3 regions of the Pigmentiphaga litoralis genome follow, and region 2 is predicted to be linked to each of the others. Evidence: predicted binding sites of a transcription regulator. Region 2 holds the regulator's gene; each other region holds the start of a gene.
The links. Region 2 encodes HrcA, which represses chaperone genes, less so after heat shock. Its sites were predicted from a motif close to TTAGCACTCNNNNNNNNNGAGTGCTAA; they were not measured.
Positions count from the first base shown of each region.

Region 1: HD883_RS21250 (co-chaperone GroES) is a predicted target of HrcA. The motif match lies at 2,423-2,449, and genes of this name have one in related genera.
Region 3: rpoH (RNA polymerase sigma factor RpoH) is a predicted target of HrcA. The motif match lies at 2,588-2,614, and genes of this name have one in related genera.

Region 1 is NZ_JACCBP010000002.1:201,293-206,176, forward strand. Features, by position in the region: gene HD883_RS21240 (ethanolamine ammonia-lyase subunit EutB) at 1-58, opposite strand, end outside; gene groL (chaperonin GroEL) at 273-1,925, opposite strand; gene HD883_RS21250 (co-chaperone GroES) at 1,993-2,280, opposite strand; gene HD883_RS21255 (SDR family NAD(P)-dependent oxidoreductase) at 2,644-3,414, opposite strand; gene HD883_RS21260 (RecQ family ATP-dependent DNA helicase) at 3,502-4,884, opposite strand, start outside.
Region 2 is NZ_JACCBP010000003.1:491,622-496,505, forward strand. Features, by position in the region: gene recN (DNA repair protein RecN) at 1-1,481, opposite strand, end outside; gene HD883_RS26560 (NAD kinase) at 1,509-2,405, opposite strand; gene hrcA (heat-inducible transcriptional repressor HrcA) at 2,487-3,494, shown strand; gene hemH (ferrochelatase) at 3,502-4,629, shown strand; gene HD883_RS26575 (RNA-binding S4 domain-containing protein) at 4,678-4,884, shown strand, end outside.
Region 3 is NZ_JACCBP010000001.1:3,438,894-3,443,777, forward strand. Features, by position in the region: gene HD883_RS15560 (glutamate synthase-related protein) at 1-1,240, opposite strand, end outside; gene HD883_RS15565 (hypothetical protein) at 1,552-2,229, opposite strand; gene rpoH (RNA polymerase sigma factor RpoH) at 2,642-3,553, shown strand; gene HD883_RS15575 (SCO family protein) at 3,964-4,584, opposite strand; gene cyoE (heme o synthase) at 4,639-4,884, opposite strand, start outside.

The DNA of each region.
Region 1 (4,884 bases), on a different contig from region 2:
GGGTCTTCAGGTCGGGAAACATGTAGCCCAGCGATTCGAAGCGGGTGCGATAGGGCATGGCGGGCGGGCGTCTCGCGAAGTAGGCGTTTACCAGCATCCATCATGGACGTGCCGACCCCTTGCCGGCAAGCAGATTTGGGTGACGAATCGCGCCGCGAAGAATACCGACCGCCCATAAAAAAACCCCCGACCGAAGTCGAGGGTTTTTTGTATTGCAGCCCCGGGCAAGCCCGGGGAGGTCGTACGCAGGTAAAGCGTGAAGCAGTAAGGACTTAGAAGTCCATGCCGCCCATGCCACCCATGCCGCCCATGCCGCCGCCGCCCATACCGCCGGCAGGTGCCTTGTCGTCGGCCACTTCAACCACGATGGCTTCCGTCGTCAGCAGCAGCGAGGCCACCGAAGCAGCGTTCTGCAGCGCGGTACGCGTGACCTTGGTCGGGTCCAGCACGCCGAATTCGATCATGTCGCCGTATTCGCCGGTCTGTGCGTTGTAGCCGTAGTTGCCCTTGCCAGCCAGCACCGCGTTGACGATGACGCTAGGCTCGTCGCCAGCGTTCGACACGATGGTGCGCAGCGGCTCTTCGATGGCGCGCAGGATGATCTTGATACCTGCGTCCTGATCGGCGTTGTCGCCCTTCAGGTCCAGAATGGCTTGCTTGGCACGGATCAGTGCAACGCCGCCGCCAGGAACCACGCCTTCTTCAACGGCTGCACGGGTAGCGTGCAGGGCGTCTTCGACGCGGGCCTTCTTTTCCTTCATTTCGACTTCGGTGGCTGCGCCAACCTTGATCACGGCAACACCGCCGGCCAGCTTGGCCACGCGTTCTTGCAGCTTTTCACGGTCGTAGTCCGACGTGGCTTCTTCGATCTGGGCACGCACTTGCTTGACGCGGGCTTCGATGTTCTTGCCGTCGCCAGCGCCGTCGATGATCGTGGTGTTTTCTTTCGCCACTTCGATGCGCTTGGCCTGGCCGAGTTCAGCCAGGGTTGCCTTCTCGAGCGACAGGCCGGTCTCTTCCGAGATCACGGTACCGCCGGTCAGGATGGCGATGTCTTCCAGCAGCGCCTTGCGACGATCGCCGAAGCCAGGCGCCTTCACGGCGGTGGTCTTCAGGATGCCACGGATGTTGTTGACCACCAGCGTTGCCAGGGCTTCGCCTTCGACGTCTTCGGCGATGATCAGCAGCGGACGGCTTTGCTTGGCGACTTGTTCCAGCACCGGCAGCAGTTCGCGGATGTTGCTGATCTTCTTGTCGTGGATCAGGATGAACGGGTCTTCCAGCGCGGCAACTTGCTTTTCCGGGCTGTTGATGAAGTAAGGCGACAGGTAGCCGCGGTCGAATTGCATGCCTTCGACGACGTCCAGTTCGTTGTCGAGCGACTTGCCGTCTTCAACGGTGATGACGCCTTCCTTGCCAACCTTGTCCATCGCGTCGGCGATGATCTGGCCGATCGAGCTGTCGCTGTTGGCCGAGATCGAACCGACTTGGGCGATTTCCTTGCTGGTGGCGCAAGGACGGCTGATGTTCTTGAGTTCGGCGATGGCGGCAGCCACGGCCTTGTCGATGCCGCGCTTCAGGTCCATCGGGTTCAGGCCGGCGGTCACGTACTTCAGGCCTTCCAGCACGACGGCCTGGGCCAGCACGGTTGCGGTGGTGGTACCGTCACCGGCGTTGTCGCTGGTCTTGGAAGCCACTTCCTTGACGAGCTGGGCGCCAAGGTTTTCGTACTTGTCTTTCAGTTCGATTTCTTTCGCGACCGACACGCCGTCTTTCGTGACGGTGGGGGCGCCGAATGAACGCTCGAGCACGACGTTACGGCCTTTCGGGCCCAGGGTGACTTTGACGGCGTTCGCGAGAACGTTGACGCCGCGGACGATACGAGCACGTGCGTCGTCGCCGAATACAACTTGTTTAGCAGCCATGGATATTCCTTGAGTAGGGGTCTAGAAGCGAAATCGGGTGATCAATACAGCAGAGCGCAGCAGGCGCTTACTGGATCACGGCCAGGATTTCTTCTTCGCGGATAACGATCAGTTCTTCGCCGTCGATCTTGACGGTCTGGCCGGCGTACTTGCCGAACAGAACCTTGTCGCCGACCTTCAGGTCAACCGGGCTCACCTTGCCGTCGTCGCTCTTCTTGCCAGGACCGACAGCCAGGACTTCGCCTTGATCAGGCTTTTCAGCAGCGCTTTCGGGGATGACGATGCCCGAAGCGGTTGTACGCACGTTGTCGAGACGCTTGAGGATCACGCGATCCTGCAGGGGACGGAGGGCCATACAAACTCCTGATATACGAAAAATTGACGTATGAATTGGAAAAAGGGGCTGAGTCAGCCAGGATCGGCAGTCCGGACGCACAAGGCACCGCGGATGCCGGATCGCAGTGGTGGGGCAGGCGGATGCAGGGCGTCCGGCGCTGTTAGCACTCTATGCGATCGAGTGCTAATTATAGGGACGGTGTTGGCCCGTTTCAAGGGCGGTCCAGATTTATATTTCTTTGTAAGCGCCGCGGAACGGAAACCGCGCGGCAAGGACGCGTCGCTGGGAACAGCGAGGGAAGTGCTGGCTTTGTAGCACAGCGGCCGCGGGGTTGCCGCGGCCGCTGTCAGGGAAACTACCCGGTGGGGGTAGGGGTGACGATCATGCGCCGCCCCACTGCATGGTCAGTCCGCCGTCCATCGTCCAGGTCTGGCCGGTCACGTAATCGCCGTCGTCCGATGCCAGGAACAGGGCCAGGCGGGCGATTTCTTCCGGCTGGCCCGGACGGTGCCACGGAATGGCCTTCATGGACTCCGCCTTCTTTTCCGGATCGTCCAGACGTTCCTGGGTCATGGGCGTCTGGATCAGCCCCGGCGCGATGTTGTTCACGTTGATCTTGTCTTCGGCCAGTTCGCGCGACAGGCTGCGGGCCAGCGATCCGACACCCGCCTTGGCCATGCCGTACGGGGCGCTTTCGGGGGTCGGCAGATGCTGCGCGACCGACGAGATATTGACGATGCGCCCGCCCGGGCCCGCCGCGCGGCGGCGCTTGATGAAGGCGCGGCAGCAGAACAGCGGGCCCATCAGGTCCGTGCGCAGGATCAGTTCGACCTGTTCGTCGGTCAATTCCACGACCGGCACGCCGCCCATGCCCTTGCCCGCGTTGTTCACCAGAATGTCCAGGCTGCCGAACGTGTTGATCACTTCGTCAAAAGTGCGTTCGACGGATGACGAGTCGCCCACGTCGCCCTGGATCACGATCGCCTGGCGGCCGGCGGCTTCGATCAGGCGGCGGGTGTCTTCCGCGCCATCTTTGTCGGTGTGATAGGTGATGGCGACGTCGGCGCCTTCCTGCGCGAACAGGGCCGCGATGGCCTGGCCGATGCCGGAATCCGCGCCGGTAATCAATGCACGTTTGCCTTGCAATTTCATTGGGTTCTCCTGGTAGGTTGCGAATAAAGGCGGCTGCGCGGAACGGGCTGCCCAAGCCTGTGACGAATCACGGTCCGGGCTGCCTGGTCACGCGTTGGCGACGCGTTCGGCGTGTTGCACGAAGCTCGCCACGAACGCGCGGTGCGCGCCGTCCTCGAATGACACGGTGATGGTGTCCGCGTCGACGCGCTCGACGGTGCCAGTGCCATGACGACGCACACTGACGATGTCGCCGGGGGAAAAGGCCGGACGGGGCAGGTCGGCGGATGATGGGCCCGAAGAGGGGACCAAAGAGGCGGTGTCGGCGCTGACGGCAGAGGTCGCGACAGAACGGATCGGACCGTTGACCTTGCCTGCCTGGCCATGAGTCACGCTGCCCGCAATGCCGCCAATGGCACCCGTTGCGCCACTGCGGCGTGCCATCAGCACATCGTCCCGCCCGATACGGATGGCGTCGTCGCTGCCCGATTCCGCGGTGTCTTCCACCGCCTGGCGGGCCGATGCCGCGGCGATCCGCAGGCAGCTGTCGCAGGTGCCGCAGGGGCCGCTTTCCGATGTGGCGTCAAAGTGGGCCAGCAGGGCCTGCCAGCGGCACGCGCCGCTGTGCGCGTAGGCCACCATTTCTTCGAGCATGGCGCGGTCGTGTTCGCGCTTTTCGCGGTACGCGGCGGCGAGTGCGTGCAGGTCGCGATCCAGTACTTCCGCCATCGCAACCCGCAAACGGCCTTGCCGGTCTTTCACGATCACTTCGTGGTCCAGCAGCAGGCTGATCGACACCTGCACCTTGCTGCGGGGCCGCTCCAGGTGTTCGCACAGGGCGTCGGTGGTCCAGCCGGTGGCGGCGTTTTCCGGGGGATGGAGCAGGGTGGCATAGACCGCTCCAACGTCGTCGGCCGACGGATATTTCCCCGCCATGAAGAAGCGCTGCACGGCCTGGTCCTTGTCATGGAACAGCAGGGTGCACTGGGCCACGTCGCCATCGCGCCCGCCCCGGCCAGACTCCTGGTAATAGGCGTCCAGGCCCGACGGGGTCTGGTAGTGGATCACGAAGCGAATGTCCGATTTGTCGACGCCCAGGCCAAATGCATTGGTCGCGACCATGACACGCACGTCTCCAGTCATGAAGGCGTCCTGGCTGGCGCGGCGCTGCGCGGAGCCCATGCGGCCGTGGTAGCGGCCCACGGATTCGCCCGTCTCGGCCAAAGCGCTGTACACCTGTTCGACGGCGGCTACCGTGGCGCAATACACCATGCCCGCGCCTTCGGTCCGCTGCACCAGGTCACGCACCCGGGACAGCTTGGCCCGTTCGTCGGTCACCGTCTCGACCGCGTAATGCAGGTTGGGACGGAAGACGCCGGTGTTGATCACCGCGGCGTCTTGCATCTGCAATTGTTGTGTCAGATCTGCGATGACTTCCTGCGTGGCCGTGGCGGTCAGCGCCAGCACCGGCGGGCTGCCAAGCGCGCGGGC
Region 2 (4,884 bases):
ACGTTGCCGCAGGCCGCGACCTGGGGCAGGTGGGTCACGCACAGCACCTGGTGGAAGTTGCCCAGCTCGCGCAACAGGCGGCCCACCACTTCGGCCACTGCGCCGCCCACCCCGGTATCCACCTCGTCAAAGATCAGGGTCGGCACGCGGGCCGCGCGGCTGGCGATCACTGACAGCGCCAGGGAAATCCGTGCCAGTTCGCCGCCCGACGCCACTTTGGCCAGGGCGCGCGGCGTGGTGCCGGCATGGCCGGCCACACGGAACTCGACAAGGTCGGCGCCCGCCACGCCCGGTTCGCCGGGCTGGACCACGGCTTCGAACTTGCCGCCGCTCATGGCCAGCGTCTGCATCGCCTGCGTGACCTGCCTGGATAATGACGCAGCCGCCTTGTGGCGCGCGGTGCTCAGTTCCTTGGCCAATGCGTCGTAGGCCGCCCGGGCGGCCTCGGCACGCGCACGCAGGGCCTGGACGTCTTCCGATTCCTTGAGCGTATCCAGCTGGGCCAGCAGGGTCTGATGCCGTTCAGGCAGTTCGTCGGGCGTCAGCCGGAACTTGCGGGCGGTCTCGAACACGGCCTGCAGCCGGGCTTCCACGATCGACAGCCGCTGCGGGTCCACTTCGAGCCGGGCCAGATAGCTGTTCAGATCGGACACGGCCTCCTGCAGGGCGATCCGCGCGGATTCCAGCGCTTCGGATACCGGGGTCAGCGCCGAGTCATGATTGGCGAGCTGGGCGATCCGCTGCGATGCCGCGGCCAGCCGGGTGTGTGCCGCGTCGTCGTCTTCTTCCAGCGCCGCAATGGTCTGGCTCGCGCCGTCGATCAAGGATTGGGCATGCGCCAGCCGGGTGTGTTCGGCCTGCAGTTCTTCCCACTCGTCGGCGCCCAAGGCCAGGCGGTCCAGTTCGTCGGCCTGCCATTGGAGCCGTTCGCGTTCCTGCTGCAGGCTTTCGGCGTCGCGTTCCACGGTTTCCAGGCGGCGCGCCACGTCGCGCCAGGCCTTCCAGGCGTCGGCGATGCCGCGGCGCAGGGCGGAATGATCGCCATGACCGTCGAGCAGATCGCGCTGGGAATCGGCCTTGAGCAGGCTCTGGTGGGCATGCTGGCCATGAATGTCGACCAGTTGCTCGCCCAGTTCACGCAGTTGCGTGAGGGTGGCTGGCATGCCGTTGATGAAGCTGCGGCTGCGGCCCTGGCTGTCGATCAGGCGGCGGAGCACGAGGCTGTCGCTGTCCAGTTCGTGGTCGGCCAGCCAGCCGGTCAGGGTATCCGGAACGTCGAAGACGGCGCTGATTTCGGCGCGGGTCGCCCCTTCGCGCAAAACCGAGGCGTCCGCCCGCTCGCCCAGCGCCAGGGCCAGTGCGTCGATCAGGATCGACTTGCCTGCGCCCGTCTCGCCGGAAAACACGGTGAATCCGGGGCCAAACTCGACCTCGGTGTGGTCGACAATCACAAAATCATTGATGTGCAGCGCGCGCAGCATACGGGAGAAGGCCAGTAAAGATCGGGGTCAGTCGACTGCTGCGCCGGAAATCTGGTTCCAGTGCAACTTTCGTCGCAAAGTGGAAAAGTAACTGTATCCGGCCGGATGAAGGAAGCGGATGGTATGTTCTGCACGTCTCACTACGATGCGGTCGCCGACCTTCAGGGACGACCAGCTCTGCATGTCGAAGTGAACGCTGGCACTCTCGTCACGGCCACCCTGCGCGCGGGTGAGCGTGATTTCGATCGTACAGTGATCGGGGATGGTGATCGGCCGGTTGGACAGCGCCTGGGGCGCGACCGGAACAAGCACCAATCCGCGCAATGACGGATGCAGGATCGGACCGTTGGCGGACAACGCGTAGGCGGTCGACCCGGTGGGGGTGGCGATGATCAGGCCGTCGGCGCGCTGCTTGGACATGTACAGCCCGTCCACCTGCACCGTGACTTCGATCATGCCGCCCAGCCCGGCCCGGCTCAGCACCACGTCATTCAGCGCCAGCGCCGAGATCATGGTGGTTTCGCCGCGGATCACGCTGGAGTCCAGCAGGATCCGCTCTTCAGACTCGAAATTGCCTTCCATCATGCCGGCAATGGCTTCTTCGGCCGATTCGAGCGGGATATCAGTGATGAAGCCCAGACGGCCGTGGTTGATGCCGACAAGCGGCACATTCCAGGGCGCCAGTTGCCGGGCCAGGCCCAGCATGGTGCCGTCGCCGCCCATGACGATCGCGAGCGAGGCGCGCTGCCCGATCTCGTCGACCGTGGCGGCCGGGTAGTCGGTCAGCCCGATATTGACGGCGGTTTCGGCTTCAAACAACACTTCTCGGCCGCTGGCCTGAAGCATGCGCGCAAGGGCCCGCAGCGGCCCGGCGATGCCGGTGTCATGGTATTTGCCAACGAGGGCGACGATGGGAAAATGCATGCTTGGGATTATATGGGTGAAGGTGGCCGGCGAGCGGGAAAAACCGTCCTGCCAAGCCCGACCGTCATTACAATAGCGGATATGGACGATCGCGCACGCACGCTACTCAAGGCGCTCATAGAGCGTTACATCACTGACGGCCAGCCCGTCGGTTCGCGCACCTTGTCGAAAGTCTTCGATCTGTCGCCGGCCACGATCCGCAACGTCATGGCCGACCTGGAAGACCACGGGCTGATCCACAGTCCGCACACCTCGGCCGGGCGGGTTCCCACGCCCAAGGGCTACCGGGTGTTCGTCGATTCCCTGCTGACCGTCCGCCCGTACGAAGTGTCCGAAGAAAACCGGATACAGACGCTGCTGCCCGCGGCCGACCCGCAACGCGTCATTGCATCAGCCGCGTCGCTGCTTTCCAACCTGTCGCAATTTGCAGGGGTGGTGATGGCGCCCAAACGCACGCAAATGTTCCGGCAGATCGAATTCATCCGGCTGTCCGACAAGCGGGTGCTGCTGATTATCGTGACGCCGGAAGGCGACGTGCAGAACCGCATCCTGTTCGCGCAGCGCGACTATTCGTCCACCGAACTGATGGAAGCGGCCAATTTCTTCAACCAGCATTTCGGCGGCAAGTCGTTTGACGACGTGCGGCTGACGCTGCAGCGCGACCTGGGCAAGCTGCGCGAAGACATCTCCCGCCTGATGCAGCAGGCCGTGGACGCCAGCACCGAAGTCGCGGCTGACAACTCCGATTCGGTTGTCATTTCGGGCGAGCTGAACCTGCTGGGGGTATCCGACCTGGGCGCCGACCTGGACAAGCTGCGCAAGATGTTCGGCCTGTTCGAAAAGAGAACCGATCTGATGCAGCTGCTCGACATTTCCAGCCGCGCGCAGGGCGTCCAGATCTATATCGGCGGCGACTCGCAACTGGTCCCGGTCGAAGAATTGAGCGTGATCACCGCGCCCTACGGGGTCGACGGCAAGATCGTGGGCACCCTGGGCGTCATCGGCCCTACGCGTATGTCGTACGATCGCGTCATCCCGATCGTCGACATCACGGCGCGCCTGCTTTCCAACGCGCTCAGCCAACACTAGGACACGCATGCGTTTTCTTCCCGAACCGCCCCATCGTCATGGCGCGGTTGTCCACGGCGCGGCCGCCAAGACCGGCGTGCTGCTGGTCAATCTCGGCACGCCCGACGCGCCGAATCCCAAGGCCGTCCGCCGTTTCCTGGCCGAATTCCTGTCCGATCCCCGCGTCATCGAAATCCCCCGGCCGATCTGGTGGGTGATCCTGAACGGCATCATCCTGAACGTGCGTCCCAAGGACGCGGCGGCGCGGTATGCGTCGGTGTGGATGGCCGAAGGATCGCCGCTCATGGTCTGGAGCCGGCGCCAGACGGCGGCGGTGGACGCGGCGTTGACAGCACGCGGCCACGCGGTTGAAGTGGTGCTGGGCATGCGTTATGGCAATCCGTCGCTGGCCAGCGCCATGCAGACCCTGCGCGAGCGTGGCTGCGACCGGATCCTGGTGTTGCCCCTGTACCCGCAGTATTCCGCCAGCACGACGGCCACTGTGTCCGACGCGATCAATGCGCTGCTGGCGCGCACCCGCAACACGCCCGAACTGCGGTTCGTGAAGCATTTCCATGACGACCCGGGCTACATCGCCTCCCTGGCGGCGCGGGTGAACGACTTCTGGGAACACAACGGCCGCGGGCAGAAACTGGTGCTGAGCTTTCACGGCCTGCCGCGCCGGTCCCTCGACCTGGGCGATCCGTACTTTTGCGAATGCCAGAAAACCGGGCGGCTGCTGATCGCTGCCCTGGGGCTGACGCCGGACCAGGTCGAAATCACCTTCCAGAGCCGCTTTGGCGCCGCCGAGTGGCTGCAGCCCTACACCGAGCCCACGCTGAAAGAACTGGCCAAGAATGGCGTGACGTCGGTCGACGTGTTCTGTCCGGGATTCGTGGGCGATTGCATCGAGACCCTGGAAGAAATGGCCCAAGAAGCGCGCGACGCGTTCCTGGCCGCCGGCGGTACGCAATACCGCTACATTCCGGCGATCAATGACTCGGCGCCGTGGATCGACGCCCTGACGTCGCTGGTCGAACGCCACCTGCAGGGCTGGCCGACAAAAGCGGCCCGTTCCCCCGACATGGCCGCCGCCGAGGCACGCGAATTGCAGGTTCAGCGCGAACATGCCCTTGAACTTGGCGCAACCGACTGAATATGTGTCCGGGCATGCTGGCATTTCCAGTCTGGAACACACATACGTATGGAAGAACTGCGGATCGATAAATGGCTCTGGGCAGCCCGTTTCTTCAAGACGCGCACACTGGCCCAGGCCGCCGTGGAAAACGGGCAGGTCAAAGTGGCCGGCGATCGGGTCAAGCCCTCCCGGTCCGTCCGGCCGGGCGACATGCTGCAGATTCGGGTTGGGCAGCAGGACTGGGAAGTCCTGGTCCGCGGCATTGCCGCCCTG
Region 3 (4,884 bases), on a different contig from region 2:
ACGCCATGATGACCAGGTCGTCGTCGGTCACGATGTAGCGGGCCGGACGCAGGCCGTTGCGGTCCAGCGTGGCGCCGATCTGGCGGCCGTCCGTAAAGGCAATGGCGGCGGGGCCGTCCCACGGTTCCATCATGGCAGCATGGAATTCGTAGAAGGCGCGGCGGGCCTCGTCCATTTCGGTGTGCTGTTCCCAGGCTTCCGGGATCATCATCATGATCGCGTGGGCGATGGGGTAGCCGGACATGACCAGCAGTTCAAGGCAGTTGTCGAACGTGGCGGTGTCGGACTGGCCTTCGTAGACGATGGGGTACAGCTTTTTCAGGTCGTCGCCCAGCACCGGCGACTGCATGACGCCTTCACGGGCGCGCAGCCAGTTGAAGTTGCCCTTGACCGTGTTGATTTCGCCGTTGTGGGCGATCAGGCGGTACGGGTGGGCCAGCGGCCAGGCCGGGAAGGTGTTGGTGGAAAACCGCTGGTGCACCAGCGCAAGTGCCGACACGGCGCGTTCGTCGGCCAGGTCGCGGTAGTAGCGGCCGACCTGGTCGGCCAGCAGCAGACCCTTGTATACGACGGTACGGGTCGAGATCGACGGCACGAAGTATTCCTTGCCGTGCTTCAGGCGCATCGCCTGGATCGCGTGCGACGCCATCTTGCGGATCACGTACAGCTTGCGTTCCAGCGCGTCCGGCACCATGACGTCGCCGCCGCGGCCGATGAACAGTTGGCGAATGACGGGTTCGTGGGCGCGTACGGTAGGCGACATCGGCATGTCGGTGTCGATCGGCACGTCGCGCCAGCCCAGCACGACCTGGCCTTCGGCGCGCACGGCGCGCTCGAGTTCCTGTTCACAGGCCAGGCGGGATGCGATTTCCTTGGGCAGGAAGACCATGGCCACGCCGTATTCGCCTGGCTGCGGCAGGTTGACGCCCTGGCGCGCCAGTTCCTCGCGGTAGTACGCGTCGGGAATCTGGATCAGGATGCCGGCCCCGTCGCCCATGAGCGGATCGGCGCCGACGGCACCCCGGTGGTCCAGGTTTTCAAGGATCTTCAGGCCTTGCTGGATGATGGAGTGGCTTTTCTTGCCCTTGATGTGCGCAACGAAGCCGACACCACAGGCGTCGTGTTCATTGGCCGGGTCATACATGCCCTGCGCTTCGGGCGCGGTATGGATGGCCGGCGCGGCAGCGGCTGCCCGGGTATGACCGTTGAAGCCGATGCGGCTGGCGTCGATGACGGCCATCTGGACTTGCGACGACGGGGACACCGAGGAGGGATCCTGGTGGGAATGGGGCATGAAACGCTCCGGTAAAGCGACCCGGCAAAGGAACGGGTCGTGGACAGGTCTGACAGGATGGGCAGGTCGCGGCCAGGCAATGCATGACGTGCAGGGCTGGCGGGCACCGATAGCCTGACGATACTGCGGCGCAGCAGCCGGCGCAAGGACAATATTAGGGGACTGTCCCTTTTATTTATTCAGCCTTACCGCTTCAGACATTTAATTGGGGACGGACCATTTTCTCATCCCCCGTACATCCAGCATCCATGCGCGTTTCAGGGCGGTTGGCGAACTGCGGTTTCCGGTCCCGAAGACTCGTCCTTTTGCGCCGCGTTCTCCACCCCTGCTTCCATTGCCGGCGCGACCGTCTTGCGCGGCCGGCCACGTTTTGCGGCGGCGGGCCGTCGGCTGGCCGCGCCGCCCCCCAGCATTTCCAGGAAGCTGTCCGATCCCAGGGCCCACTGGCCCTGCAACGCCCGTCCGATGGCGTCCGCGTCGCGCGACGACAATCCTGCCAATATGTAGCGGCGGTATTTGGCCTGGCGGTCGAACGGGGTATTGCCGTAGGCCCAGTAGTCGCCGTGATCGTGCAGAAAGGGTTGCTTGGCGCCGCCCATGTGCGCGGCGGCCGATGACCATCTCCATTGCTCGGCGTCATCTGTCAGGGCTTGTCGCAGCGGCAGGGTTTCAACCCAGGCTTGCGCCGGCAGGACCCAGGCGCCGGGTTCCACTAGCGTGGACCGGTAGCGGCCCTGGAAAACCGGGCCGGACCGCAAATGCGCCGCCAGCCGGCGGCCGATGGCCTGCAGCAGGCCGGCCAGACCATTCGAGCCGGCGGGCGTTGCAAGCAGCAGTAACTGGTCGGGCGCCAATGTCCACCCATGCAGCGCGACGCCATGCATGCGGGCTTCGTCGGCCAGCCATGCCGCGACACGATCGAAAAGCGCCGCCACCGACCCTTCCGAAGGGGCCAGGGGCGAGGTAAACCGGGCCTGCGCAAGGTGCGGAAGGCCAGCTGCGTAGAGTCTGGGAAGACGTGCCATCCGCTCAGGTTACAATAAAAAGGGACAGATGGCTCGGCCTTACCGTGTCGCCGCATTTTTGCGAATTTTTACAGAACATCCGGCAAGAAAAGCTGTCTATTCTTATAGGTCGGGTACGTTGGTTATCCGCGCGCCATCAAGGCAAATGCCAAGCAAAGGCGCAAGCAGGAATGAGGTGTCTGCCGGGCGGGACCGCAGCGCAGCACAGGGCGGCAAGGCCTGCCCTTGCACCATACATTCCGGCTATCGCAGCTATCAAAAAGACGCATTAGCACTCGGTTTGCTGGAGTGCTAACCTTGATGCATTGGGAGGTATGAATCCATGAACAAATCGTTGAAGCAGTCCCCCGTCGTCCCTGCCGGTTTCGGCCCCGGAGCGCTGGCCATGGCAATTGCCAATCCAGGTGCGCTCGGTACGATAGAGGCATATATCGGCGCGGTGAACCGCCTGCCGGTGCTGACTGCCGACCAGGAAACGTCGCTGGCCCGTCGCTATCAGGAAACCGAAGACCTGGGCGCCGCCCGCGAGCTGGTCCTGTCGCACCTGCGTCTGGTGGTGGCGATCGCTCGCCAGTACCTGGGCTATGGGTTGCCGCATGCCGACCTGATCCAGGAAGGCAACGTGGGCCTGATGAAAGCCGTGAAGCGTTTCGATCCGGAACGTGGCGTGCGCCTGGTGTCGTTCGCGATTCACTGGGTCAAGGCCGAAATCCACGAGTACATCCTCAAGAACTGGAAGCTCGTGAAGGTCGCGACCACGAAGGCGCAGCGCAAGCTGTTCTTCAATCTTCGCAGCATGAAGAAGGACTCGCGTTCGCTCACCCCGGATCAGGTCACCGAGATCGCGACCGCGCTGAACGTGCGTCCGCAAGACGTGACCGACATGGAAGTGCGGCTGTCGGGCCAGGATATGGCGCTTGAAGGCCGCGGGACGGACGACGGCGAAACGGATTTTGCGCCGATCGCCTACCTGTCGGACGAAGGGCAGCATGAGCCGACCCAGGTGCTGGAAGGACGCCGCCGCGACGAGCTGCATGGCGTTGGCTTGCACTCGGCGCTCGACGCGCTGGACGACCGGTCGCGCCGCATCATTGAAGCGCGCTGGTTGAAGGATGAAGGCGGTCTGACCTTGCAGGAACTCGCTTCCGAGTTCGGCGTGTCGGCAGAACGCATTCGCCAGATCGAAGCGCGCGCCATGGTCAAGATGCGTGGCGCGTTGGCCGAATACGCCTGAGCGGACACCATCGCCTGACTGGCTTCACCGCCGGCACGGCAAGAAAAAAAGCGGCCACGGCCGCTTTTTTCTTTTGCGCCCATACACCGGTTTAGACGGCAGGACGACCTCGACACACTCTGTTACCTGCTGAGGCTCATTTAATGAAGAAAAAAGCGACAACCGGGAAACTTCTGGCTTTCGCAGGCGCCTAACTATCAGTTGGGGCACAAACAGGCGCAATGCCTTGTGTCGGACGTCGTGAGGCCCCCCCGCCTTCACGCCGTTCTTCCGGACAGTCTTGTCGGTACCAGCGTACGTCCGCCTCTGTATTTCTCCTCCCTCCCCCCCACTCGAGGCGGATATGTTAACGGGGCACCGCAAGGTGCCCCGTTTTTTTATGCCCGCCGGAATCGTTGCCCGCTGGAGTGTCAGTCGAGCAACTGACGAATGTCGGACGCCAGCGCATCGGGCGTGGCCGTATGCCGGCCGTACAAGCGCAGATTGCCCTTGGGGTCGAAAATGTAGATGCCCGCCGAGTGGTCCATGCTGTAGGAACCCGGTTCCTTGCCGGGAACCTTGGCGTAGAAGACCTTGAACGACTTGGCGACCCGGGCGGTGTCTTCCGCCGACCCTGACAGCCCCAGGAACCGCGGATCGAACTGCGTCACGTAGTCCTTAATGACGGCGGCGGTGTCGCGTTCCGGGTCGACCGTCACGAAGACGACCTGCACTTTGTCGGCGTCCGGCCCCAGCCGTTTCATGACCTCGGCAAAATTCGCCAGCGTGGTCGGGCAGACATCGGGGCACTGAATGAATCCAAAAAAGACCACCACGGCCTTGCCGCGAAAGTCGGCCATGCCGCGCCTGGCCCCGTTGTGGTCCGTCAGGTTCAGGTCTCCGCCGATATCGCTGCCCGTGACGTCCGTGCTGTTGAACGCCAGTTCCTTGCGTTGGCAGCCAGCCAGGGCGCCGGCCATCAGACCGGCCAGCGTCAGTGCGGCGCCAGCACGCAGGACCAGACGCCGGCGCGGGAAAAGAGAGGATGTCATGAGCAGGACGCCAAGGCGCCGCAAGGAAAACGAACAGTCGGAAAAACCGGCAGGTCAGACGTTCAGCAGCCAGTGATCAGCCAGCAAGGCGGCGAACAGCAGCGACAGATACAGGATCGAGAACTTGAACATGCTGCGCGCCAGGGCGTCGCTGTACTGACGGTACAGCTTCCAGGCATAGCCCACGAAGATCGCACCCAGCACCAGCGCGCTCACCAGGTAGACCCAGCCGCTCATGCGGATCACATAGGGCAGCAGCGTGGTCGCCAGCAGGGCGATGGAATACAGCAGGATATGGAG